One region of the Streptomyces sp. NPDC005931 genome, then DNA from elsewhere that is predicted to be linked to it. Evidence: riboswitches for the same ligand, from Rfam matches in the RefSeq annotation. Region 1 holds a riboswitch; the other holds the start of a gene.
What was found. A riboswitch is a leader RNA that binds a small molecule or an ion and turns the genes downstream of it on or off. The one in region 1 is predicted to bind cobalamin.
Positions count from the first base shown of each region.

Region 2: it holds a riboswitch for cobalamin, as region 1 does, so the genes downstream of both, cobT (nicotinate-nucleotide--dimethylbenzimidazole phosphoribosyltransferase) here and ACFYOV_RS08585 (energy-coupling factor ABC transporter permease) in region 1, are expected to answer to the same signal.

Region 1 is NZ_JBIAIG010000003.1:209,643-215,511, reverse strand. Features, by position in the region: gene ACFYOV_RS08595 (ABC transporter permease) at 1-905, opposite strand, end outside; gene ACFYOV_RS08590 (ABC transporter substrate-binding protein) at 926-2,512, opposite strand; cobalamin riboswitch at 2,727-2,911, shown strand; gene ACFYOV_RS08585 (energy-coupling factor ABC transporter permease) at 2,941-3,642, shown strand; partial or broken gene ACFYOV_RS08580 (energy-coupling factor ABC transporter substrate-binding protein) at 3,639-3,942, shown strand; gene cbiQ (cobalt ECF transporter T component CbiQ) at 4,395-5,144, shown strand; gene ACFYOV_RS08570 (energy-coupling factor ABC transporter ATP-binding protein) at 5,141-5,869, shown strand, end outside.
Region 2 is NZ_JBIAIG010000003.1:404,466-410,334, forward strand. Features, by position in the region: gene ACFYOV_RS09350 (VOC family protein) at 1-205, opposite strand, end outside; gene ACFYOV_RS09355 (hypothetical protein) at 317-904, shown strand; gene ACFYOV_RS09360 (winged helix-turn-helix transcriptional regulator) at 1,046-1,426, opposite strand; gene cobT (nicotinate-nucleotide--dimethylbenzimidazole phosphoribosyltransferase) at 1,740-2,888, opposite strand; cobalamin riboswitch at 2,982-3,168, opposite strand; gene ACFYOV_RS09370 (RidA family protein) at 3,413-3,820, shown strand; gene ACFYOV_RS09375 (carboxylesterase/lipase family protein) at 3,966-5,522, shown strand; gene mmuM (homocysteine S-methyltransferase) at 5,847-5,869, opposite strand, start outside.

The DNA of each region.
Region 1 (5,869 bases):
CCGGCGAGCACGGCGGCCGTGGCGAGTGTCGTCAGCGCGGCCAGGAGCGGAAAGTCGACCGCGGTGGCCGCCTCCACGGTGGCCGCCGCGATACCGGGCCAGCTGAAGACGGTCTCCACCAGCAGTGCACCGGTGATGAGTTCGGGCACGCGGGAGCCGCTCAGGGTGAGGACGGGCAGCAGTCCGCTGCGCAGCGCGTGGCCGAGCAGCACGGTGCGTTCGCTCAGGCCGCGCGCCCGGGCGCCGCGCACCGGGTCCTCGGCGAGTGCGTCGCCGACGCCCTGACGGACGTAGAGCGTGAACCAGGGCAGCTGGGAGACGGCGAGGACCCCGGCGGGCAGGACGAGGTGGCTCGTCACCCGGCCCGGGGTGACCCGTTCGCCGGCGGTGTCGCTGAGGCCGCCGGCCGGGAGGACGTCCAGGCGCAGGGCGAACAGCCAGATGGCGAGCAGCGCGATCCAGAAGACGGGCGCCGCCTCGAGCGCGTACGCGAGCGAGGTGACCGTGCGGTCGAGCGGGGAACCGGGGCGGCGGGCCGCGAGGACGCCGAGCAGCGTACCGAGGGCCACGGCGGCGGTGAATGCGACGGCGCACAACAGCACCGACCACACCAGCCGTTCGCCGATCACGTCGGCCACCGGCTGCCGCATCACGCTCGAACGGCCGAGGTCGCCGGTGAGCGCGGAGGTGAGCCAGTCCCACCAGCGCACGGCGAACGGCCGGTCCACGCCGAGGTTCTCCCGCAGCCGGTCCAGGGTCTCCCGGTCCGCGCCGAGGGCGGCGGTGCCCGCGTAGGCCCTGACGGGGTCGAAGGGGGAGGCGGCGGCGAGGGCGAACGCGCCGAAGGTGACGACGAGCAGCACCGGCACGGCGGCCAGCGCCCGCCGTGCCACGAGGCGTGCCATCGCTCGCCGGGGCAGGGGCCTCACTTCTTCGGCCGCCAGTCCTCGACGTTCCACCAGGGGCCACTGGCGAAGCCGTGCTCGTGCGGCTCGGTCTGCGTGGTGAGGCCGTCCCAGCGGTCGGCGAGGACGTAGAGGTGGTCGATGTGGGTGAGGAAGGTGTAGCCCGGGTCCTTCACCAGCTCCCGCTGGAGGGTGTCGTAGGCGGCCCGGCGCTTCTCGGGGTCCTGGCTGCGGCGGCCGGTGTCGAGGGCCTTGTCGACGGCCGGGTTGGCGTAGCGCGCCATGTTGTTGAAGCCGTCGCCGGCGAGGGAGGAGTGCAGCAGGGTGTGGAGGCCGAAGTCGGGGTCTCCCGCGGTGCCGAACCCGGCGAGGACGGCGTCGTGCTCCATCCGGGGTTCGATGACCTCCCAGGTGCCGCTCTCGACGCGCACGTCGATGCCGGCCCGCTTCGCGTCGGAGGCGTAGGCGAGTGCGTGGTCCTGGCGGATCCTGTCGCCGGCGGGGTAGTGGAGGGTGAACGCCGCCCGGCGGCCGTCCTTGACGCGGACGCCGTCCGCGCCGGGCCTCCAGCCGGCCGCGTCGAGGAGGGACCTGGCCCGGGCGAGGTCGCGTGGGCGTTCGATGCCCTCGGCGTACCAGGGGTCGTCGAGGGGCAGCGGGCCGTAGGCGGGGCGGCCGGCCCCGTCGAGGATCGTGTCGGCCATGGCCTCGCGGTCCATGGCCAGGTCGAGCGCGCGGCGGATCGCGGTGTCGCCGGTGACGGGGTTGCGCGTGGGCAGGGTGACGGCGCGGAAGTCGTACGACCTCGCCCGGTACGTCTTCCTGTCGTCGTCGCTCTTGAAGGTGGCGGCGAGGTTGGGCGGCAGGACGGCGCCGTCGAGGTCGCCGGAGCGCAGCCGGGTGGCGCGGACGTCGTCGTCGGCGACGATCGCCATCGTGAGCTTTTTCACCTTGGGGGCGCCGCCCCAGTAGTCCGGATTGGCCTCGAAGGTGAGTTTCTCGCCCTTGCGCCAGCCGGTGAGGACGTAGGGTCCGGTGCCGATCGGCTCGGTGTTGAAGGAGCCGGTGTCGGGGTCCTGTCCCCCGGCCACGTGCTCGGGGACGACGGGCAGCACCGTGCGCGCGGCGAAGGCGGCGTAGGGGTACCTGAGCCGGAAGACGACCGTGCGGTCGCCGTCCGCCCGTACGTCCTCGATGGCGTCCAGTTCGCTCTTGGCGGCGTTGTTGGTCCGGTCGTCCAGCACCGTGCGGTACGTGAAGACGACGTCCTCGGCGGTGAGGGGTTCGCCGTCGCTGAACCTGACGCCCGTGCGCAGCCTGTAGGTGTAGGTGCGGCCGCCGTCGGTGATGTCGGGCAGCTCCTTCGCCAGCGCCGGTCGCAGTTTCCCGCGGGCGTCCCGGGCGAGCAGTCCGTCGAAGAGCTTGGAGTTGCCGTCCTTGCCGTAGCCGAGCAGCGGGCTGAGGGTGTCCGGCTCGGAGGCGACCCCGATCACGACGGAACCGGCGGACGCGGCGCCTTCGGCGGTGACCCCCGGGGCCGAGCAGGCGGTGACCGTCACCGCGGTCGCCGCCAGCACGGCGGCGCCTCGTATGCGTCGGGTCGTCATGGGGCCTCACATCTCTGTCGCACTACAGTTGCTTTCGATTTGTTGTTGCATATTAGTTGCAACAACCTTCTCCCGGTGACCCCCACCTCGTCCTCTTCCTGCCCGGCAGTGCCGTGGGAGCGATGTCAAGTCCGCAGGTGTGCGCCGGGGTGTGAGCCGCCGGGTGCCGTCCGCGCGCCCCTGGTGGCCGCTTGTCACCGGCCCCGAACGGGCACTACTGTCACCACGCCTTGGTGACGGGAAATCCGGTGTGATGCCGGTGCGGCCCTCGCCACTGTGATCGGGAAGTCCGGTTCCGGCCCTCGCGGGCAGCCACTGGGTCCTCACGGACCCGGGAAGGCGGAGCACGGGCGGTGGTACCCGTCAGCCAGGAGACCGGCCAAGGCGCGTCGTCCATCCACGAGGTGCTGGAGAGGGTCTGCTGAGCCATGCACATAGCCGAGGGTTTTCTACCGCCCGCCCACGCGGTCGCCTGGGGCGTCGCGTCGGCGCCGTTCGTCGTCCACGGAGCCCGCTCACTCGTCCGTGAGGTGAGGGAACACCCCGAGAGCACACTGTTGCTGGGCGCCTCGGGCGCGTTCACGTTCGTGCTGTCGGCACTGAAGCTGCCCTCCGTCACCGGCAGTTGCTCCCACCCCACCGGCACGGGCCTGGGCGCCGTCCTGTTCCGGCCGCCGGTCATGGCGGTGCTGGGCACCATCACCCTGCTCTTCCAGGCTCTGCTGCTCGCCCACGGCGGGCTGACCACGCTGGGCGCCAACGTCTTCTCGATGGCCGTCGTCGGCCCGTGGGCCGGGTACGGCGTCTACCGGCTGCTGCGCCGCCTCGGCGCGCCGCTGATGGCCGCGGTGTTCGCCGGCGCGTTCCTGGCGGACCTGTCGACGTACTGCGTGACCAGCGTGCAGCTGGCGCTCGCCTTCCCCGACCCGGCCAGCGGATTCCTGGGCGCGCTCGGCAAGTTCGGCTCCATCTTCGCCTTCACGCAGATCCCGCTCGCGGTGAGCGAGGGACTGCTGACCGTCCTGGTGATGCGCATGCTCGTGCAGTCGAGCAAGGGGGACCTGACGCGGCTCGGGGTGCTGGCCGCGGAGAAGAAGTCGCCGGCCACGAGCGAGGCGGTGACCCGATGAGGCGCAACGCGAGGATCAACGCGCTGCTGCTGCTCGCCGTGGTCGCGCTCGCCGTGCTGCCCCTGGCCCTCGGTCTCGGCGACCACAAGGAGGAGCCGTTCACGGGCGCGGACGGCGAGGCCGAGACGGCGATCACCGAGATGGAGCCGGATTACGAGCCCTGGTTCTCGCCCCTGTACGAACCCCCGTCCGGCGAGATCGAGTCGGGCCTGTTCTCCCTCCAGGCGGCGATCGGTTCGGGCGTGCTGGCGTACTACTTCGGCCTGCGACGGGGGCGTCGGCAGGGGGAACTGCGCGAGCGGGAACGGGCGGCGGCCGGTGCGCAGGACGCGGCGGCCGCGGGCGGGGCGGTCACGGACGCCTCGGTCCCGGGGCCGGACGCGGACGCCTCGCAGACGCACGGCTCGGGAACCGACGGCGCGGAGCAGGCGGTCGTCGGCGCGGGCAGCCGCACGGCCGGCGGCGGCGCGAGGGCGACGGGCGCCGGCCCGGCCGCCGACACGGGCACGGGCACGGGTGGTGCCTTGACGGTCGTCGACGACTCGAACTCCACCACGGCGGGCCCCGGAACGGGCGGCAGCAGGGCGACGAGCCACCCGAGCAGTGCCGCGCCCGCCACTCCGGCGGACGGCACCCGGGCCCCCGGGAGCGGCCCCCGCACGGGTGAGGAGCAGCGGACCGGTTCCGGAGCCGGCGTCCCGCCCGCCGACGGGGCGGACGGCGCCCCGTCCGGGTCCAGGGACTGAGGCGCCGTGCTGCCGATGGACGCGGCGGCGCACAGCAGCCGCTGGCGTCGCCGTCATCCCGTGGACAAGGCCGTGCTCGGCCTGGGGCTCACCGTGCTCGCCATCTCGTTGCCCCCCTGGCCCGGTGCCGCGCTGGTGCTGGTCGCGGCGCTCGCCGTGCTGCTCGGCCCGGCGGGGGTGCCCGGCCGGCGGCTGTGGCGGGCGTACCGGGTGCCCTTGGGCTTCTGCGTCACCGGAGCGCTGACGCTGCTCGTCCAGGTGGGCGGGTCCGGCGGCTTCGTCTCCGTGGCCGACGACGGTCCGCTGCGCGCCGGTGAGCTGCTGCTGCGCACCTCCGCCGCCTCGCTCGGCGTGCTGCTGTTCGCGTTCACCACCCCCATGTCGGACCTGCTGCCGCGCCTGGTCCGCGCCGGGGTGCCCGCTCCGCTCGTCGACGTGGCCCTCGTGACCTACCGGATGAGCTTCCTGCTCCTGGACTCGGTGCGCCGGGTCCGGGAGGCGCAGGCGGCCCGGCTCGGGCACACCACCCGTGCCGCGACCTGGCGTTCCCTCGCGGGGCTCGGCGCGACCGCGTTCGTCCGGTCCTTCGACCGGGCCCAGCGGCTCCAGACCGGGCTCGCCGGGCGCGGCTACGACGGCACCCTGCGCGTGCTGGTGCCCGAGGCCCGGGTGTCCGTCCGCTTCACCGCCGCGAGCGTCGCGCTGCTGGCGACGCTCGCCGCCCTCACCCTCGTACTGGAAAGGCCGCTGTCATGAGCAACCCCGTGCTGGTCGCCCTGCGGGGCGCGTCCTTCGCGTACGAGGACGGCCCGGCCGTGCTCACCGGCCTCGACTTCGAGGTGCGCGAGGGGCGTGCGCTCGCCCTGCTGGGCCGCAACGGCAGCGGCAAGACGACGCTGATGCGACTGCTCAGCGGCGGACTGCAGCCGCACACCGGCGAGTTGGCCGTAGAGGGCAGCCCCGTGCGCTACGACCGCAAGGGGCTGACCCGGCTGCGGACGACCGTGCAGCTGGTGGTGCAGGACCCGGACGACCAGTTGTTCGCCGCGTCCGTCGGACAGGACGTGTCGTTCGGGCCGCTGAACCTCGGCCTGTCCGATGCGGAGGTGCGCGCCCGGGTGGCGGAGGCACTGGACGCCCTGGACATCGCCGCGCTCGCCGACCGGCCCACGCACCTGCTGTCCTACGGGCAGCGCAAGCGGACCGCGATCGCGGGCGCCGTCGCCATGCGGCCCCGCGTGCTGATCCTGGACGAGCCCACCGCGGGCCTCGATCCGGACGGCCAGGAGAGGCTGCTCGCCACCCTCGACGGGCTGCGCCGCAACGGCACCACCGTGGTGATGGCCACCCACGACGTGGACCTCGCCCTGCGCTGGGCCGACGACGCGGCCCTGCTCACCCCCTCCGGCGCGCGCACCGGTCCGGCGGACGAGATGCTGGCCCGCACGGACCTCCTGCGGGAGGCGGGACTGACCCTGCCG
Region 2 (5,869 bases), 190 kb from region 1:
CCGCCGGAGCCTCCCAGCCCGCGTGGAACGAGCGGACCACCTCCTCCGTGTCCAGCAACAACCGCATTCCGCCCGGCAGTTCTGCCTCCGCGTGCCCCTGCTCCTGCGCTCCCTCGGGGAACGGGAAGCCGAGGCGGCGGTAGAAGGCGACGGAAGCCGCCATGTCGGAGACGACCAGGCCGATGGCATCGAATCGCGCACTCATGCGGCCACCGTAGGGACGGTTCGGGCGTGCCGTCTTGAAGAAATCGGACAGTCGGGCCCGCCGCGTCCAGGATGCCTGGCGTCGGCCGGGTGCATTGGGTTGGATGGACGCATGATCCGTGCCGTGCGTGCCCTCGCCCCGTCCGTGCTGCTGCTCCCCGCCCTGTTGTTCGCCGCAGCCTGCGGGAGCGAGAAGGCGGATGCCGGGACAGCGCCCGCCGACGGGCCGGGCGCGGCCACCGCCGCCGAACTCACCGCCCGCGCACGGGCCCTCGGTGTGGACCCCGAGCTGGTCTATGTCACCACGGCGCCCGGGTTCACCCTGGCCCGGCAGTCCGTCGGTGTGCACGGCGCGGACGGGTTCTCCGCCACGTACGTCTCCGCACAGGGGGGACGGCAGCTGCGGTTGTCCGTCGACCGGGCCGGGCATTCCGGCGCGGGCTGCGGGGAGCCGACGGTCGTGTGCGTCGACAAGGGTGACCACGTCGTACGGGTGGCGGGCGACGGGGTTCCCGAGGACGTGCTGCGGGAGGCGGCGAAGAGCGTCCACCGTCCGTCCGGCGAGGAGATCGCCGAGCTCCTGCCGCCCGCGCATGCCGCACCGGACACTCCCGCCGGACCCTCTACCCCGGCCGAGCGCGGTGATCTCCCGCCCGTGGGCGACGGTGCCCCGAACAACGACGTGGGCGCCGGGGGCTGAGCCACCGGCCCCCGCCTCGCACAGGGTCCTGGTGGGGTCCCGGGGGAGGAGCAGGGATCGCGGGGCACGAGTGGGGATGCCGGGGCACGAGTGGGGATCGCGGCGGTCGGGCTCGTCGGCCGGCCGGCCGGCGGGCGTGCGTCACGCGTCGAAGGCGCGGCGGGCCGTCTCGATGTGGCCGAGGTAGGTGTGGGTCCAGTCGCACAGCGCGTCGACCGTGCGGCGCAGGGCCCGGCCCGGTTCGGTGAGGGTGTACTCGACGCGCGGCGGTACCGTCGGGTGCACCGTGCGCTCCACCAGGCCGTTGCGTTCCATCATCCGCAGGTTCTGGGTGAGCATCTTGTGGCTGATCCCCGCCACCTCCTTGCGCAGCTCGCCGAAGCGCAGGGTGCGCTCACCGAGCGCCTCGATGATCAGCAACGCCCACTTGTTGGCCACGTCGGAGAAGATCTCCCGCGCGAGCGAGTCCGCGCGCCGCAGGTGCTCGTCCGCGGGTGGGCCGTCGAACTGCCTGGTTCCCATCCGTTCCCCTGCCGGTGAAGGTGTCCTCTCGGACACTCTCCTATGGTTCACCAGTAACCACAAGAGAGCGCGGAACGGGGCGGAGGCCACCGGTCCACCGGCTCTCGTGCTCGCCGGACCGACCGGCCCGAAAAGGCTCCCCGTGGCCCCCGGGGACACTGGAGGGGACGCCGTCCGTGCCCGCGTCCGTGCCCCCGTGCACCCCCTGGTTCGGCCACGCCCCGCCCGACCGGCCCGGCCGCCCGACCGGCCGTGACGGCGTCGTGGCCGTCACGGACCTGGCGCGGAGCCGGTGGGGCGGCGGGCGGGCGGGTCAGATCTGCTGGTCGGTGACCCCCGCCGTGTCGAAGGTCGCCATGTCGCGCAGGGTGCGGGCGGCGGCCTGCACCAGGGGGAGGGCCAGCACGGCTCCGGTTCCCTCGCCCAGCCGCAGCTCCAGGTCGACCAGGGGACGCAGGCCCATGTGGTCCAGGGCCACGGTGTGGCCGGGCTCCACCGAGCGGTGTCCGGCCACGCAGGCGGCCAGGGCGTCCGGGGACAGGGCCAAGGCGACCAGGGCCGCCGACGAGGCGATCACGCCGTCCAGGATCACCGGGACGCGGCGGGCGGCGGCGCCCAGCACGAATCCGGCGATCGCGGCGTGCTCCAGGCCACCGACCGCCGCCACCACGCCCAGGGGGTCCCGCCGGTCCGGGCGGTGCAGGCCCAGTGCCCGGCGCACCACGGCCACCTTGTGCCGTCGGCCGGCCTCGTCGGTTCCCGCTCCGTGACCGGTGACGCGCTCAGGGTCCGCACCGGTGAACGCGGCGATCAGGGCCGCCGACGCGGTGGTGTTGCCGATGCCCATGTCGCCGGTGAGCAGGCAGCGGCAGCCGTCGTCGACGAGCGCCCCGGCCACCTCGATCCCGGCCTCGACGGCGCGGACCGCCTCCTCGTGGGTCATCGCCGGGACGCGGGTCATGTCCGCGGTTCCGCTGCGGATCCGTTGGCGGATCAGCCGTCCCGGGGCGGCGTCCAGGTCCGGCACCGGCGTGGCCACGCCGACGTCCACGACCACGACTCGGGCGCCGGTCTGGGCCGCCAGGACGTTCACGGCCGCGCCCGAGGCGAGGAAGTTGGCGACCATCTGGGCCGTCACCTCCTGCGGCCAGACGCTGACACCCTGGGCGTGCACACCGTGGTCGGCGGCGAACACGGCCACGGCGGCCGGTTCGGGCAGCGGCGGGGGACAGGTGCCGGCCAGTCCAGCCAACCGGACCGAGACGTCCTCCAGCAGCCCCAGCGAGCCGGGCGGCTTGGTCAGACGGGTCTGCCGGTGGCGGGCCGCGGCGAGGGCGCCGGGGTCGGCGGGGGCAATGGCGGCCAGGGTGGTTTCCAGCAGCCGGCCTGCATCGGGACCGGCGGTGCCGTCGACGGGGGCGACGGCGGGGGAACGGGTGGGATCGGTGCCGGGTGAGGGCATCACGGGAAAACCTTCCGCTGTCGGCGGTTCTCCACGCCGCCGGGACGGTCCGTGCCCGGGCGGGATCGAAGGTGCCTGGCTGCGGGACGGGCGGAATATCCTGGCTCCCGGATCTCGGCGGCCCGGCCGTCCCCACGGCACGGGCACCGGCGCCGGCTCCCGGCCTTCCCAGCGGCCGGCTCGCACCGGCTGCCAGTGGCCATCAGCGGGAGACAGCTCCCCGGTCACAGTGGCGGGCCCGCCCCGGACTTGGGCCATCGGGCCCGCACCGGAGTTCCTCCGCTTCCGTCGCCGCGATCTTGCCACATCCCGTCGGCGGGGAGCCACCCCGGGAGCCTGGGCGTGCCCGGCGGACCCGGTCGGAGGTGCGGGCCCCGGCTCGCACGACGCCGGCCGACGATCCCCGCGCCGACCTGCTCGGTCACCATCGGGTTACTCGGTCACCGAAAAGTGCGTCCTTCCATGTCAGCGCCCACTCTCCTACGGTTCCCAGGTAACCGGAAGAGAGCGAAGGAGGCCGACCCATGGCCGTCACCCTGATCGACCCGAGCGGGCTGCCGAAGATCGACGCCTACCGTCAGGTCTCGGTCGCGACCGGCTCCAAGCTGATCCACGTCGCCGGGCAGGTCGCCTGGGACGCCGACGGGACCACGGTCGGCGTGGGCGACCTCACCGCCCAGGTCGCGCGGTGCTACCTCAACGTCGGAACCGCCCTGGCCGGTGTGGGCGCGAGCTTCGACGACGTGGTGAAACTGATCGTCCACGTCGTCGACTGGACCCCCGACAAGATGCCCGCCTTCCTCGAGGGCGTCTCCCGGGCGGCCGCCGAGCTGGGCACCACGCCGGCCCCGCCGGGCACGCTGCTGGGCGTGGCGGCCCTCGACGTCCCCGAGCACCTGGTCGAGATCGAGGCCACCGCGGTCGTCGACTGAACGGGCGCGGCGGGCGGCCGTCGCCGGGGCCGTTTCGCGCGCGGTGCGGATCGGAATACCGACTCCATGGCGTGTTGCTCCTGTAGTACCGGCGAGTTCGCACGGGCCCGGCGACGGAGCACGGCGCGGTGAAGGGCTGGTGGCGATGACGACGAACCGGGCGACGAACCCCGTGGTCGGCACGCCGTACGGGGCGGTGCGCGGCCGGTGGGAGCGCGGTGTCGCGGTATTCCGCGGTATCCCCTACGCCGCCGCGCCCTTCGGCCCGGGCCGGTTCCGCCCGCCCGTGCCGCCGGAGCGGTGGGACGGCGTGCGCGACGCCCTCGTCTTCGGGCCGACCGCGCCGAAGCCGCCCTACTCCGACGCCTTCGCACAGTACCTGTCCGACCCGGTCGTACCCGGGGACGACTGCCTCAACCTCAACGTGTGGAGTCCCGACCCGGCCCCAGGCGCCCGCCTGCCCGTCCTGGTGTGGCTGCACGGCGGCGCCCTGACCCGGGGGTCCTCCGCGGTGCCGGTGTACGACGGGGGCACCTTCGCCCGCGACGGTGTGGTGTGCGTGTCGGTCAACTACCGTCTCGGCGTCGAGGGCTATGGGCTCTTCCCGGACGCGCCCGCCAACCCCGGCCTGCGCGACCAGTTCGCCGCCCTGCGCTGGGTCCACGACGCGATCACGGCCTTCGGCGGTGACCCCGGCCGGATCACCGTGGGCGGCCAGTCCGCCGGGGCCATCGGCACCGGCGCGCTCGTCGCCGCGCCGCAGGCCCGCGGGCTGGTCCGGCGGGCCGTCCTGCAGAGCGGGCCGCCGGAGACGACCGACCGGGACCGGGTGCGGCGGGTGGTGCGCCGCATGGCCAGCCGGCTCAAGGTCCCCGCCACCGCCGAGGCGTTCGCCGCCGTGGACCGGGCCCAGCTGCTGCGCGTCCAGGCCGAGGTCGGCCGGCTCGGCAGCCCCCTGCTCGGCGGGCCCGCCTTCGGCATCGTCGTCGACGGCGACCTCGTCCCGCGCGACCCCCTCGACGCCCTCGTCGACGGCGCCGCGCCCGGCGTCGACCTCCTCACCGGCTGGACCCGCGACGAGTACCGGTTGTGGCTGGTCCCGGGCGGGCTGGTGGACCGCGTGGACCGGCTCGGCGCGGTCGCCGTGGCCGGTGCGATGGCCCGCTGCCGCTGCGGCAGCGAGGTCCCGCGCGGCTACCGCGCGCTCAATCCCGAGGCCGGCACCGTCGAGATCGTCGGCCAGATGATCACCGACCACCTGCTGCGCATTCCGTTGCACCGCCTTGCCGACGGCCGCGAAGACGCCTCGTACGTCTACGAGTTCGCCTGGCCGTCCCAGCGGCCCGGGCTCGGTTCCTGCCACGCGCTGGAACTCGGGTTCGTCTTCGACAGCGGTGACACGCCCGAGTCCCGCAAGCTCGCGGGCGACGGCGCGCCGCCCGACCTGGCCGACGCGATGCACGGCGCGTGGGTGCGGTTCGTCTCCGACGGTGCGCCCGGGTGGGAGCGGTGGGGGGCCGACCGTCCCGTGCGCATCTTCGGTGAGGGTGCGCCGCGGGTCGTACACGGGCCGCGTGACCGTGAGCTGGCGTTGTGGGCGACGGCCGGCACGGTCGCGGAGCCGGCCGCGCCCGCGTCGGCGCCGGAACTCCGTTCGGTGATACGCCGGCTGCGCCGCAGTGGGGCTCTGCGCAGGCAGTGACGGAAACGCGGCCACGTCACGGGGGGCGCCGCGCCGGGGGTTTCCCGCCCATACCAACTCCCCTTCTCTCCTCAGCTGTTCCGCGTCGCGGAACGCGCTCCGTACCCGCCGCGCGCGGCGGGCGCGTCCGGCGCTCGTCGTACGCGTCGAGGTGTACGGCAGCGGGGGCGGCGTGCCGGCCGTGCCGCGGGTGGGGTCGGGAGCCAGGCGCGTGCGGGCGGATGCTGCTACCGGGGGCGGAGCCCGCGGGCACGTCGGGCGGAACGGAGCGGAGGCCCGGGCGAGATCGTGCGGTGCGCGTTGCGGGACCGGCGGGTGGCGGCCCTACGCGCCCCCGACCACCGCGG